Regions from separate parts of the Pseudomonas sp. B21-040 genome, predicted to be linked through region 4. Evidence: predicted binding sites of a transcription regulator. Region 4 holds the regulator's gene; each other region holds the start of a gene.
The links. Region 4 encodes sigma-54, which starts transcription at its own class of promoters, with help from an activator protein. Its sites were predicted from a motif close to ANTGGCATNNANNTTGCTNT; they were not measured.
Positions count from the first base shown of each region.

Region 1 (3,684 bases), 2.7 Mb from region 4:
GTCTTTGACGTTGAACGGGGTCACTGTTGGCAGTGGATCCGAGGAGTTCACGTTCATCGTCTGGTCGACACGAGTGGTCGCGTGTGGCGCCAGGCTCGAGGTGTCGATTTTCAGGTCGGTCAGCACGCCGTTGATGATCTTGCCGTTGGCGTCTACGCCAAAACCCTGCAAGCGGCGGCCGTTGTTGTCGACCACGTAGTTCTGGGCGTCAGTCTTGAACGCACCGGCACGGGTGTAACTCAGCGAGCCGTTGTCGCTCATGACGAAGAAACCGTTGCCCTGGATACCCATGTCCAACACGTTGCCGGTGTTGTTCACGTCGCCCTGGCCGAACTGCTGGGAAACGTTGGCCAGACGCACGCCGTTGCCGACGGTCTTGCTGCCGGTACCCAGGCGCGTGGCCGAGTACACGTCTTCGAATTCTGCACGGGACGATTTGAAACCGGTGGTCGCGACGTTGGCGATGTTGTTGCCGGTTACGTCCAGTTGTTTGTTGGCTGCATAGAGACCGCTAAGGCCGATATTGAAAGACATATTCCACTCCTTTGTGCCGTGTTAGTCGGCTCTATATACCAATGGTCTGTACTTTGGACAGGGCAACACTGCCCAGGCCTGCCAGGTTCAGCATCAACTCACCGCCGGTCTGGCTGATGGTCACGCTGTTGACGGTTGCCGGCAGGTAAGTCACCAGCGAGGTCGCCTTGCTGTCGTAAGTCGCGGTAGCTGCAAACTTGTAAGTGCCAGCCTTGGCCACTTCGCCCGCATCGTTCTTGCCGTCCCAGATGAAACCGGCGTTGCCGGCCTGCTGGCTGCCAAGATCGATGGTGCGAACGACTTTGCCATCGGTATCCGTGATCTTGACCGTCACCGGATTCGTCGAGGCCGGTACGACCGCCGTACCGTTGAAACTCTTGGAGGTATCGACCACTGCGGTATCGGTCTGGGCAACCACCGAACGCCCCACCAGCGAAGACGCTTGCAACGCTTGCGAGGAGTTGTAGTTGCCGGCAATGCCGCTGACGGTATCGTTCAGCGTGGTGATGCCTTCCAGGCTGCTGAACTGCGCCAACTGCGCGACGAACGCGCCGTTGTCCTGCGGCTCCAACGGGTTCTGGTTTTTCAGCTGGGTCACCAGCAACTGCAGGAACGCGTCTTTGCCCAACGCTTTCTTGCCCGTGGCGCTGCCGGTTGCGGCAGCCAGGCCATCGCTGCTGGATTTATTGGCCTTGACCGAAGAGTTGGCCAGGACATCCTTGAGGCTCACGCCACTGGTGGTATCGATAACACTCATCTGAGTCGCCCCTTATCACTGACCGAGAGTCAGGACCTTCTGCATCATGGTTTTGGCGGTGTTCATCATTTCAGCGTTGGTCTGGAACGAACGACTCGCGGAAATCATGTCGGCCATTTCTTCGACGACGTTGACGTTCGGGTAGTAGACGTAGCCCTTGGCATCGGCAGCCGGATGGTTCGGCTCGTAGCGCGCTTCAAGGTTGCTCTGGTCTTCGACCACGCCCAGCACTTGCACGCCTTGACCCGCAGCGTCCTGGCTCTGGAACAGCGAGTTGCTGCCGCCGCTCTGGCCGCCCTGGAACATGGTGGCGAATACCGGGTGACGGGCGCGATAGGTCTGGTCGATGCTCGACGAGACGGTTTCGGCGTTGGCGATGTTCGAGGCCACGGTGTTCAAGCGAGTGGTTTGAGCACTCATGCCGCTACCGGCAATGTTGAAAACACTGGATAGAGACATGACTTACTCTCCGCGCAGGGCTGACACCAGCCCTTTGAATTTGCTGTTGAGCAGGGTGAAGCTGGCCTGGAAGCCGACCGCGTTTTCCGCGTAGTTCGACTGTTCCAGTTGGGCGTCCACGGTGTTCTGGTCGATCGATGGCTGCATCGGCGTGCGATACATCAGCGACTCGTCGCCATTGCCCAGGCCTTCAGCTTCGATATGACGGCTGTTGGTCATGTTCAAGGCAAAGGTGCCGTTCTTGGTTTTCTCGTTCTGTGCAGCGAGCACTTTGGAGAATTCCAGATCCCGAGCCTTGTAGTTCGGGGTGTCGGCGTTGGCGATGTTGTTGGCCAGGACTTCGGCACGCTGAGCGCGGAAGCCCAGGGCTTGTTCGTGGATACCGAGCGCTTTATCGAAGCTGATGCTCATGTCGGGAAACCTTCGGGTGACCTGATTTTTCGTAACCAGAGATATAGCAAGCGGCGTGCCAATTCGAAAAAGCCCGAAAACCGGGGCTTTGCGGGCGGTGGCAAAGCGGCAATGCCAGAAAAGCGGCAACCGGTTTCCGCTGAATGCCGCTTTTCTGCCGCTTTCTCGAATCGTGCCTCGATTTCTCGAATCGTGCGCCGGTCGTTGTAGGAGCTGGCGATGACTGCTACGCAGCCAAATACAGCCTTCGCCAGCCGCTACCTGTTGTTTCGGGGCTTAACTGATAGGCAATAGTCCTATCAGCTAAGTTTTAATCCGATATTTTCTCTACAGAATGCATCAAAAATTCTGCCTGAAATCGGATTATTTAATGTAAGAAGTTTTACTACAGGTATCGCTCACATTGTAATTACCCAATCTTCAATCACGACATCAACAGCAAATATTCTACTGTTGATGTGGCGCCCTTGTTGCGGCATAACTAGGCGCTTCTGCTAATTGGAATTCAAATCATGGCAAGGAATGCCGCATGCAAAAATCTATCGATTTATCAAATTTTGACAGCGCTCTGAATTGGAATGGAGCTATTCCGACGATTACTGGGGTTCACAGTATTGAAACTATCGACCAAGAGCGCGACGCATATGCAAAGTTGGTAGCCGTAGCACATTCGGTGCAAGATCAGACAGGAAGTTTTTTTCGAACGGCACGGCGGGCGTGCGAAATGAAATAGAGGGGCGCATAGGCTCGTCTACTGATACCCATCCATTCAACAAACTAGAGGACGCCTTAAAAAAGAAAGCCATTATTGTCGAGCTCCTGCAACAAATTAGAATGAGTAGCAGCTGGTATGAAGCAGATAGCTTTTTTGGCATAGATGCATTGTCATTGGACAGTATGGAAAGTGCCGAGTTGTTCGCGGCTTATGTGGATACAGTAGAACACGAGGAGGAGCGCCGAGCCTATTACGAAAACTTTCTGAAATCTCTGACAGCCGCCTACATCAAACGAATCCTTGTCGAGGCTGTTTCCATTTTAGAGGACGCTTCTCCAGCTATAGATGCTGCGATCCATTCTGCCTTGGCTAGAGGTGAAACTGCCTACAGTTTCAATTTAACCCTTAGTCAATCCGCGCAGGTGGTCACTGTGGCGGGTGCCGCTACTCTCCAAAACGCGGACGGTTGGACCTTCGAGGCAGCCATCCGTAAAAGCATTTTGTTGTTGACAGGGCTGGGGGACGTACTTCTCAGTCGAGCGACGGCGATTGGGATCGGGGCTTTGCTCTATTCACCCGCTCTGGGTAACGGCGAGCGTTATCCTCAAACGGCTCTCAAACTATCTGGCAGTACAGTCTTGCCAGAAGCACCGTCTAACCTGAATGAAATCGCCGCTACCGAAGGAACCATCGACCTTCCCTACCGGATTTATGGTGACCTTGGCCAATACACCCTCGTTGCAACACCGGCGGGAGGTAGCATTTCACCAGCGGTGCCAGTTCGAGCGCTGGAGTTTGACCAGAAGAC
Region 1 covers NZ_CP087176.1:5,042,245-5,045,928, forward strand. The annotation lists gene flgE (flagellar hook protein FlgE) at 1-534, opposite strand, end outside; gene flgD (flagellar hook assembly protein FlgD) at 566-1,291, opposite strand; gene flgC (flagellar basal body rod protein FlgC) at 1,307-1,750, opposite strand; gene flgB (flagellar basal body rod protein FlgB) at 1,754-2,161, opposite strand; gene LOY55_RS23115 (hypothetical protein) at 2,691-2,894, shown strand; gene LOY55_RS23120 (S-type pyocin domain-containing protein) at 2,879-3,684, shown strand, end outside.
Region 1: a site for sigma-54 is predicted at 2,205-2,224, ahead of flgB (flagellar basal body rod protein FlgB). Genes of this name have one in related genera too.

Region 2 (3,684 bases), 700 kb from region 4:
GTATGAGGTGCTGTTCAAGAACGGTCAGGTCGATCAGTTCCCACTGGATCAGATGGCGGCGGGTTATCAAAACGACGAGGCCCGGGATTTTGGCTTTTACCTGCAAAAAGGGCTGTTCGAAGAATATGCCCAGTTCGGCCGTGGCCACGGTCATGACCTTGCCCCGTTTGATCGCTATCACACCGAACGTGGATTGCGCTGGCCCGTCGTCGAGGGCAAGGAAACACTCTGGCGTTTCCGGGAGGGGTATGACCCTTACGTGGAGAAGGGCAGCGGTGTGCAGTTTTATGGCTATCCCGACAAGAAAGCGATCATCTTCGCGCTTCCTTACGAGCCGCCAGCAGAGTCCCCGGACGCGGACTTCCCGTTCTGGCTCAGCACCGGCCGGGTCCTTGAGCACTGGCACACCGGGACCATGACGCAGCGCGTAGAGGAACTCTATAAAGCGGTCCCCGACGCCTTGGTCTACATGCATCCGGCGGATGCGAAAGCCCTGAATGCCCGCCGTGGCAGCGAAGTGAAACTGATCAGTCGGCGCGGTGAGATGCGTGCGCGCATCGAAACCCGAGGGCGTAACAAGCCACCCGAAGGCCTGGTGTTTGTACCGTTCTTCGATGCCAACAGGCTGATCAACAAAGTCACGCTCGATGCGACGGACCCTATCTCCAAACAAACTGATTACAAAAAATGCGCGATCAGGATTGAAGTGATCAAGACGGCATAAGGAGAGCTCTGATGAATTGTCGTTCGCTGTCCTTGCTTGCTGCTCTGCTGGTTGGGTTGCCAGCGGCATTCGCGGCGCAGCCGGGTTACCCGCTGGACGCCCCGGCGCCGGATGGTCGGCGACCCGGAGGGACCTTGACGCAGGAGTTCCCGGCCCCGCCGATAGCTGAAGACGAGAACAAGGACCTCAAGCGCGAGCGCAATTATCCCGAGCAACCGCCCACCATCCCGCACAGCACTCGGGGATACCGCATCGACAAGAACAGCAACAAGTGCCTGTCTTGTCATAGCCGCGCCAATAGCGCTCGCACTCAGGCGCCGATGATCAGCATCACCCACTACATGGACCGTGATGGTCAGGCGCTGGCCGCGGTATCGCCACGCCGGTATTTCTGCAATCAGTGCCATGTGCCGCAAAAAGACGTGAAACCTCTGGTGAACAACAGCTTCAAGAACATTGACCAGGTGCTGCAAGACGAAATCAACGGCCAGTCGAAACCCTGAGGAGAGGACATGAAATCGTTGCTTGCCCTGCTCAAGGATTATTGGGGTGTTCTGCGTCGGCCCAGCGTGCATTACAGCCTGGGCTTCCTGACGCTTGGCGGGTTTATTGCCGGGGTGATTTTCTGGGGCGGTTTCAACACCGCGCTGGAAGCGACCAATACCGAGAAGTTCTGTATTTCCTGCCATGAAATGCGCGACAACGTTTTTGTCGAGTTGCAGGAAACCATTCACTACACCAATCGCTCCGGCGTTCGAGCCACGTGCCCGGACTGCCATGTTCCCCATGAATGGACGCACAAGATTGCCCGCAAGATGCAGGCCTCCAAGGAAGTGTGGGGCAAGGTGTTCGGCACGATCGATACCCGTGAAAAGTTTCTTGATATGCGGCGTGAGTTGGCCGAACACGAGTGGGGGCGGCTCAAGGCCAACGACTCCCGGGAGTGCCGCAATTGCCATAACTTCGAATTCATGGATTTCACCCGTCAGGGCAAACGCGCCGCCAATATGCACTCCACGTCACTGGCCAGCGGCCAGGCGACCTGTATCGACTGCCACAAAGGCATTGCCCACCAGTTGCCCGACATGAGCGGAGTCAAAGGCTGGTAGCAAATCCGGCCGAGGGCTTTCACCGTATTGCCGCGAAGCGGCATATCCGCGCCGGTTTTTCGACTTTGACACAATCCGTCAGCCTCCCCTGATAACCCTCAAGCCCAGTGTTTTAAAGGGCTTTGAGCCTCTGCGTGCAAGTTGGTCTGCAAATTGCTACAGCCTGCGAAGTACAGCGGTGGGCGGCAAACGTCCGGCATGCAGAGGAAAGAGTGTGGACAAGTACCTTTATGTGGCAATGACCGGCGCCAGCCAGAATGCACTGGCGCAGAAGGCTCATGCCAACAACCTGGCAAACATCTCCACCAACGGTTTTCAGAAGGACCTGGAACAGGCCCGTTCGATGCCGGTGTTTGGTGACAGCTTTCCGGCGCGTGCGTTTGCCATGACCGAACGCCCGGCCACCGACTTCTCCCCTGGCTCGCTGGTCGAGACCGGCCGCGACCTCGATGTCGCCGTGCAAGGCAATGGCTGGATCGCCGTGCAGAACCCTGGGGGTCAAGAAACCTACGTGCGCACTGGCAGCCTGAACGTGGACGCCCTGGGCGTGCTGCGGGCTGGCAACGGTATGCCGGTGATGGGCAATGGCGGACCGATCGCCGTGCCGCCCGAGCAGCAAATCGAGGTGGGCGAGGACGGCACCATCAGCATCCGTGCGATGGGCGAAGGCCCGCGCGTGATGGCTGAAGTCGACCGCATCAAGCTGGTCAACCCGGACATGAAGAACATGACCAAAGGCCTGGATGGTTCGATCCACACCAAGGACGGCAAGCCGGCGCAAGCCGACTCCGGCGTCAAACTGGTGTCCGGGTTCCTCGAGTCGAGCAACGTCAACGCCGTGGAAGAAATGACCTCGGTGTTGGCTTTGTCCAAGCAGTTCGAGCTGCACATCAAGATGATGAACACCGCCAAAGACGATGACCAGGCCATGGCTCGGGTCTTGCAGATCAGCTAATTATCAGAACGTCGCGCCGTAAAACAGGCGCACGAGGAGAATCGAATGCTTCCGGCTCTATGGGTTGCCAAAACAGGTCTGTCCGCCCAGGACACCAACCTGACCACCATTTCCAACAACCTGGCCAACGTGTCGACCACGGGTTTCAAACGTGATCGTGCCGAATTCCAGGACTTGCTCTATCAGATCAAGCGCCAGCCAGGCGCCCAGTCGACCCAGGACAGCGAACTGCCGTCGGGTCTGCAAGTGGGTACCGGTGTGCGCATCGTCGGCACCCAGAAAAACTTCACCGCCGGCAGCCTGCAAACCACCGAGCAGCCACTTGACCTGGCGGTCGACGGTCGCGGTTTCTTCCAGATCCTGCAGCCGGACGGCACCACGTCTTACACCCGCGACGGTACGTTCCACCTCGACTCCAACGGTCAGGTTGTGAACGCCAGCGGCTTCGCCCTTGAGCCAGCCATTGTCATTCCCAGCAACGCGCAGACCTTCACGGTCGGTCGCGACGGCACCGTGTCCATCACCGTTCCGGGTAACCCGGCCAACCAGGTGATCGGCAACCTGCAAACCGCCGACTTCATCAACCCGGCCGGTCTGCAAGCAGTGGGCAACAACCTGTTCCTGGAAACCGCGGCCAGCGGAGCACCGCAAGTCGGTACCCCGGGCCTGAACGGTTTCGGTACCACGCTGCAGAACACCCTGGAAACGTCCAACGTCAGCACCGTTGAAGAGATGGTCAACATGATCACCACTCAGCGTGCTTACGAGATGAACTCCAAGGTGATCTCCACCGCCGACCAGATGCTCTCGTTCGTAACGCAGAATCTGTAATCAAGTCTATGAGGCGGCCATGAGGTCGCCTGCAACACCGTGAGGTAGGGTCATGAATCGCTTTG
Region 2 covers NZ_CP087176.1:1,662,778-1,666,461, forward strand. The annotation lists gene napA (nitrate reductase catalytic subunit NapA) at 1-724, shown strand, start outside; gene LOY55_RS07475 (nitrate reductase cytochrome c-type subunit) at 736-1,227, shown strand; gene LOY55_RS07480 (cytochrome c3 family protein) at 1,237-1,833, shown strand; gene LOY55_RS07485 (flagellar basal body rod protein FlgF) at 2,048-2,788, shown strand; gene flgG (flagellar basal-body rod protein FlgG) at 2,834-3,619, shown strand; gene flgH (flagellar basal body L-ring protein FlgH) at 3,672-3,684, shown strand, end outside.
Region 2: a site for sigma-54 is predicted at 1,974-1,993, ahead of LOY55_RS07485 (flagellar basal body rod protein FlgF). Genes of this name have one in related genera too.

Region 3 (3,684 bases), 1.3 Mb from region 4:
GATCCGACATCAAGAGAGCGGTAGCCTTTTTTAGGATATCGGCTTCCATCTCCATGCGCTTGATCTTGGCTTTTAGTTCCTGGATCTGGCGCTGATCTTCGGTGATTGCCTTGGTGCCTTTGACTGGCTGCCCTTCACGTTCCTTACGAACCTGATCGACCCAGCGCCGTAAAGCGGTGGGCCCGATATCCAGCGATGCACAAACATCTGAAACCGGGCAGTTATCATCAAGCACCATGCTGGCAGCATGAAGCTTGAACTCGCGCGTATAGACCTTTCTTTCGTTCATGGAGCCTCCAAGTTGGCGAAATCATATCGCCCTTAAGAGGTGTCCGAAATTATTAGGCCAGTTCAAGCCCGCTCCCACAGGGGATCGCATTGCACAGGGGGGCTTGGGGCGTTACTCAGCCGGCGGATTCAGCTTCGCTTCAAGCTCCGCCACTTTCGCCTCAAGACTTTCCAGCCGTGCCCGGGTGCGTGCGAGTACAACCATCTGACTATCAAATTCTTCCCGGCTGACCAGGTCGAGCTTGCTGAAACCGCTCTGCAACAACGCCTTGAACTGGCTTTCGATTTCGCTTTTCGGCAGCGGGGTTTCGCCGCTGAAGAGGCGGGAGGCGGTGCCCGTCAGGGCGTCGAGGAAGTCTTTGGGCGCGAGCATGATGAGTGTCCTGGAAACAATGGCGGGCAGTGTATCACGCAGTGTCTATAGTCAATTTCGACTGGCAACCAGCGCACGCTTTTCGCGCATGCGGACGGACGGTGACGCACTGTTGTTGTGCGTTAGTTCCGGAGTAATTAAGGGCGGTGGCTTGCAGTATTGGCCAAGGGATTGAATTCAGTAGGTTTTGGCGAGATGGCAAGGTTTCTGCTTAGTGACTGTTAACCCATGCACTGATGCAGTCGCTGTGACGAATGCAGTGCGCCAGGCGAAACGGGGGAAGTGTTTCGTACGGGGTGGTTAGCTGGGGTCGGACGGGCATCCAAGGCCGACGATGCGTTACAAAGCCAGGCACTGCGCTTAGACTTGAGTCGGGTTTGTTTTCCTGGGGCAAGTCCACCAATTCGGGAGAGAGTTTTCATGAAGCTAGTCACTGCCATCATCAAGCCGTTCAAACTGGACGACGTACGCGAGTCGCTGTCCGAGATCGGCGTGCAGGGCATTACCGTTACTGAAGTCAAAGGCTTCGGTCGGCAGAAGGGTCACACCGAGCTGTATCGCGGCGCGGAGTACGTGGTCGATTTTCTGCCCAAGGTGAAGATCGATGTCGCCATTGATGACAAGGATCTGGACCGGGTTATCGAGGCGATAACCAAGGCCGCCAACACCGGCAAGATCGGTGACGGCAAGATCTTTGTGGTGAATCTGGAACAGGCGATTCGCATCCGTACCGGCGAAACCGATACCGACGCGATTTAAGCCGCCACAAACCCAACGCCCCAGGAGAAAACAATATGACTCTGCGTAAATTCGCAGGGCTTGGAGCCCTGTTGTCCATCGTAATGCCCGGCCTGGCTTTGGCGGCAGATCCGGTGGCACCTCCAGTCCTGAACTCCGGCGACACCGCCTGGATGCTGACCTCGACAGCCCTCGTGCTGTTCATGACCATTCCCGGCCTCGCGCTGTTCTACGGTGGCATGGTCCGGTCCAAAAACATTCTTTCCGTGATGATGCAGTGCTTCGCCATCACCGGTCTGGTCACTATCCTGTGGTTCCTTTATGGCTACAGCATGGCGTTTGACACGACAGGTATGGAAGCAGGCGTCGTCAACTACAACTCCTTTGTCGGCAGTCTCGCCAAGGCTTTCCTCGCCGGTATCACACCGTCGAGCATTACCGGGCCTGCAGCGCTGTTCCCTGAGGCGGTTTTCGTCACCTATCAGATGACCTTTGCGATCATCACCCCGGCGCTGATCGTCGGTGCGTTCGCTGAGAGGATGAAGTTCTCCGCGATGCTGGTCTTCATGGGCCTGTGGTTCACCGTGGTTTATGCGCCAATCGCGCACATGGTCTGGAGCGGTCCGGGTTCGCTGTTGGGCGATTGGGGCGTGCTGGACTTCGCCGGTGGCACCGTGGTGCACATCAACGCCGGTATTGCAGGGCTTGTAGCGTGCCTGGTACTGGGCAAGCGTAAAGGCTTCCCGAGCACTCCGATGGCTCCGCACAACCTCGGTTACACCCTGATGGGCGCGGCCATGTTGTGGGTCGGCTGGTTCGGCTTCAACGCCGGTTCCGCGGCTGCCGCCAACGGCACTGCCGGTATGGCGATGCTGGTTACCCAAATCGCAACCGCTGCCGCTGCACTGGGCTGGATGTTCGCCGAGTGGGTCACCCACGGCAAACCAAGCGCGCTGGGTATCGCCTCGGGTGTGGTCGCCGGTCTGGTGGCAATTACTCCGGCTGCCGGCACCGTCGGCCCGATGGGTTCGCTGATCATCGGTCTGGCAGCAGGCGTGGTGTGCTTCTTCTGCGCCACGACCCTGAAACGCAAACTCGGCTATGACGACTCCCTGGACGCCTTCGGTGTACACGGTATCGGCGGTATCCTCGGCGCGATCCTGACCGGTGTGTTCGCTGCACCGTCCCTGGGTGGCTTCGGCACCGTGACCGACATCGCCGCACAAGTGTGGATTCAGTGCAAAGGCGTAGGCTTCACCGTGATTTACACCGCCATCGCCACGTTCGTCATCCTCAAGGTAGTGGATGCGGTGATGGGCCTGCGGATCAACGAAGAAGAAGAAGCGGTGGGCATCGACCTGGCACTTCACAACGAACGCGGCTACAACGTGTAAGTACGCGTCTAAAAAACTTGCCCGGCTTGCCGGGCATTTTTTTGTCCGGAATTTGTCAGTGGAGGAGCTGCTGAAAGGTTTTTTCGTACACGTTCAGGTTTGTTTACGACGGGCGTTTTTCTGCGGCCAATGGCTTACATGATTGAAGGAATATTAGGGCCTTTGTTTTTTCCCAGAGCGCGCTAGAATGCGCCCCGAACGTGCGGAGAACTGTATGTGGCAACAGACTCTGATTACTCTGCGGGCAAGGCCCCGGGGCTTTCATCTGGTAACGGACGAGTTACTCGCCGGCCTGCCTGAACTCAAGGCGTGTCGGGTCGGTCTGTTGCATTTGTGGCTACAGCATACCTCGGCGTCGTTGACCATCAACGAGAACGCCGATCCGGCGGTACGTCGCGACTTCGAACGGTTTTTCAATCGTCTGATCCCACAAGGAACAGACGGCTATGAGCATAACGACGAAGGCCTGGACGACCTCCCGGCGCACTTCAAGGCCAGCGTGCTTGGCTGTCAGCTCAGTTTGCCGATCTCGGCAGGCCGACTGGCGTTGGGTACCTGGCAAGGCGTTTATCTGGGCGAGCACCGTGATTTTGGCGGTGCCCGTAAAGTCCTTGCCACCGTGCACGGTGAAGAGGCATGAACCGCTGGTCACCAGCGGTTATTGAATTTTTCCGGCGACTGTCGACAGACGGTAAAGCTGGGCTATAACTAATCTGCTTTTCGCAAGAGTCATGAGGTAGAACATGAGCGACGATGATCTGGAAAACGACGACCTCGAAGTAGGCGACGACGACGAAACCGAAGAAGGTCTGGAAGCAGCGGCCGAAGACGTCGCTGAAGACGATGGCGGTGATGCGCCCGTTCCGACTGCAAAAGGCAAAGCCAAGGCTG
Region 3 covers NZ_CP087176.1:6,441,684-6,445,367, reverse strand. The annotation lists gene LOY55_RS29625 (IS3 family transposase) at 1-289, opposite strand, end outside; gene LOY55_RS29620 (accessory factor UbiK family protein) at 401-661, opposite strand; gene glnK (P-II family nitrogen regulator) at 1,082-1,420, shown strand; gene LOY55_RS29610 (ammonium transporter) at 1,456-2,793, shown strand; gene LOY55_RS29605 (secondary thiamine-phosphate synthase enzyme YjbQ) at 3,008-3,433, shown strand; gene sutA (transcriptional regulator SutA) at 3,537-3,684, shown strand, end outside.
Region 3: a site for sigma-54 is predicted at 856-875, ahead of glnK (P-II family nitrogen regulator). Genes of this name have one in related genera too.

Region 4 (3,684 bases):
CAGGCCGATCAGGGGCGCGTACTGATCGACGACCTGGACGTCAGCCACCAGCCCATGCACGGTCGTGCGAAAGCCGGTATCGGCTATCTGCCGCAAGAAGCGTCGATCTTCCGCAAACTTTCGGTGGCCGACAACATCATGGCGATCCTCGAGACCCGCAAGGAGCTCGACAAGGCCGGACGTCGCAAAGAGCTGGAAAGCCTGCTGCAGGAATTCCATATCAGCCACATCCGCGACAACCTTGGTATGAGCCTGTCGGGTGGCGAACGCCGCCGCGTGGAAATTGCCCGGGCACTGGCGACTAACCCGAAATTCATCCTGCTCGACGAACCTTTCGCCGGCGTGGACCCGATTTCGGTCGGCGACATCAAACAGATTATCCACCACCTCAAGGCCAAGGGCATTGGCGTGCTGATCACGGACCACAACGTCCGTGAAACCCTGGATATCTGCGAAACCGCGTACATCGTCAACGATGGCCAACTGATCGCCGAGGGCGACTCTGCCACCATCCTTGCAAACGACCTGGTGAAAGAAGTCTATCTGGGCCATGAGTTCCGCCTGTAAGCATCGAGGTGTCTGGCTAGTCGACTGAGCTCCTGGCGCAATTAACACAGCAGTGTGTTTTTTATTGTTACGGCGCTCTAGGCAAACACTTCAGTTTCAGGCATATAATTTGCTTATGTTTGGCGCTCCGGCGCCCTGTAGTGGATGGCGCATGTGCGCCGGCGAATAAGGTGTTAAGCCCCTGCCATGAAACCATCGCTAGTCTTGAGAATGGGCCAGCAGCTGACGATGACACCGCAGCTGCAACAGGCCATCCGCCTGCTCCAATTGTCGACCCTGGACCTGCAACAGGAAATCCAGGAGGCTTTGGAGTCCAATCCGATGCTCGAACGCCAGGAAGAAGGCGACGACTTCGACAACGCCGACCCCTTGGCCGACAAAGCCGAGCAGCCACCCAACGCCGACATTCAGGAACCCTCCTATCAGGAAACCGCCCCCACGGTGGACAACCTCGAGGAAGGTGACTGGAACGAACGCATTCCCAATGAACTGCCGGTCGATACCGCATGGGAAGACGTTTACCAGACCAGCGCCAGCAGCCTGCCGAGCAACGATGACGACGAATGGGATTTCACCACTCGCACATCGGCCGGCGAGAGCCTGCAAAGCCACCTGTTGTGGCAACTGAACCTGGCACCGATGTCCGACACCGATCGCCTGATCGCCGTGACCCTGATCGACTGCATCAACAATCAGGGCTATCTGGATGAAACCCTCGAGGAAATCCTCGAAGCCTTCGATCCGGAACTGGACATCGAACTGGACGAAATCGAAGCCGTCCTGCACCGCATCCAGCAATTCGAGCCTGCCGGCATCGGCGCTCGCAACCTGGGCGAATGCCTGCTGCTGCAACTACGCCAGCTGCCAGCCAAGACGCCTTGGCTGGCCGAAGCCAAGCGTCTGGTCACTGACTACATCGATCTGCTGGGCAGCCGCGACTACAGCCAGTTGATGCGCCGCATGAAGCTCAAGGAAGACGAACTGCGCCAGGTCATCGAACTGGTCCAGAGCCTCAACCCGCGTCCCGGCTCGCAGATCGAATCCAGCGAAGCCGAGTACGTCGTGCCTGACGTTATCGTGCGCAAGGATAACGAGCGCTGGCTGGTAGAGCTCAACCAGGAATCGGTGCCAAAGTTGCGGGTCAACGCGCAATACGCCGGATTTGTCCGCCGTGCCGACACCAGCGCTGACAACACCTTCATGCGCAATCAGCTGCAAGAGGCCCGCTGGTTCATCAAGAGCCTGCAAAGCCGCAATGAAACCTTGATGAAAGTTGCCACCCAGATCGTCGAGCATCAGCGCGGTTTCCTGGAATACGGCGACGAAGCCATGAAGCCTTTGGTCCTGCATGACATTGCCGAAGCGGTGGGCATGCACGAATCGACGATTTCACGGGTAACCACGCAAAAATTCATGCATACCCCTCGGGGCATTTATGAGTTGAAATACTTTTTCTCCAGCCACGTAAGTACCTCCGAAGGCGGTGAATGCTCGTCCACAGCGATTCGCGCGATCATCAAAAAACTGGTTGCCGCGGAAAATCAGAAAAAGCCGTTGAGTGACAGCAAGATCGCTGGTTTACTGGAGGCACAAGGCATTCAGGTGGCTCGCCGCACCGTCGCCAAGTATCGCGAATCCCTGGGGATCGCGCCTTCGAGCGAACGTAAGCGGTTGATGTAGGGCCACGCCACAGCGTTCCAGTGGCAGGCATTTCTGCCTGCCGCTTTATGCACTGGCAACGAAGGAGAAGCTGTATGCAAGTCAACATCAGTGGACACCAACTGGAAGTGACCGAACCCCTGCGCACCTACATCGGCGAAAAACTCGAACGATTAGAGCGGCATTTCGACAAGATCACCAACGTGCAGGTCACGATGACCGTCGAGAAGCTGAAGCAGAAAATCGAAGCCACCCTGCATATTCCCGGCAATGAAGTGGTCGCCAACGCGGAACATACCGACATGTACGCAGCGATCGATTCACTGACCGACAAGCTGGATAAACAACTCAAAAAGCATAAGGAAAAGACCCAGAGCCTCCTCCAGGGTGCAACCGGTCGTTAACACTCCCAACCCATGATCCGACTTGAAAACATCCTGACCCCCGGCCGTTCCCTCGTGAACGTGCCGGGCGGCAGTAAAAAGAAAGCCCTCGAGCAAATTGCCAACCTGATCGCCCGGGAAGTGCCGGATCTGGAGATGCAAGATGTCTTCGAAGCGTTGATCGCCCGTGAAAAACTCGGCTCGACCGGTTTTGGTAACGGCATCGCCATCCCCCACTGCCGTCTGAAGGGCTGCATCTCGCCCATCAGCGCCTTGATGCACCTTGACGCGCCCATCGATTTCGATGCCATCGACGGGGCCCCGGTTGACCTGCTGTTCGTACTGCTGGTCCCGGAAGCCGCCACCGATGCGCACCTTGAATTGCTTCGTCAAATAGCCAGCATGCTTGATCGCAAGGAAGTGCGGGAAAAACTGCGTAGTGCTCCGAGCAACGAAGCCTTGTATAAGGTTGTTCTGGAAGAGCAAAACGGTCAGTAATCATGCGCTTGATCATCGTCAGCGGCCGCTCCGGCTCGGGTAAAAGCACCGTACTCGATGTTCTCGAGGATAACGGCTACTACTGCATCGACAACCTGCCCGCCGGACTGCTGCCGGAACTGGCCGAGCGTGCGTTGATTCATACCGAATTGTCGCAACCACTGGTCGCCGTATCTATCGATGCGCGCAATCTGCCGAGCCATCTTTCGCGGTTTCCCGAGTTACTCGAGGAAGTCCGTAGCCGGCATATCAAATGCGATGTGCTGTACCTGGACGCCGACGTAGATACCTTGCTCAAGCGGTTTTCCGAGACCCGCCGTCGTCACCCGCTGAGCACCGCCAATCGCTCGTTGGCCGAGGCGATCGAGGACGAAAGCAATCTGCTGGGCCCCATTGCCGACCTGGCCGATCTCAAAATCAACACGACCAACCTGAACCTGTATCAGCTACGCGACACCATCAAGCTGCGCCTGCTGAACCAGCCGGAAGCCGCCACCGCGTTCCTGGTCGAGTCCTTCGGATTCAAGCGCGGCATGCCGGTGGACGCGGACCTGGTGTTCGATGTGCGCTGCCTGCC
Region 4 covers NZ_CP087176.1:964,915-968,598, reverse strand. The annotation lists gene lptB (LPS export ABC transporter ATP-binding protein) at 1-567, shown strand, start outside; gene LOY55_RS04270 (RNA polymerase factor sigma-54) at 754-2,247, shown strand; gene hpf (ribosome hibernation-promoting factor, HPF/YfiA family) at 2,322-2,630, shown strand; gene ptsN (PTS IIA-like nitrogen regulatory protein PtsN) at 2,643-3,107, shown strand; gene rapZ (RNase adapter RapZ) at 3,110-3,684, shown strand, end outside.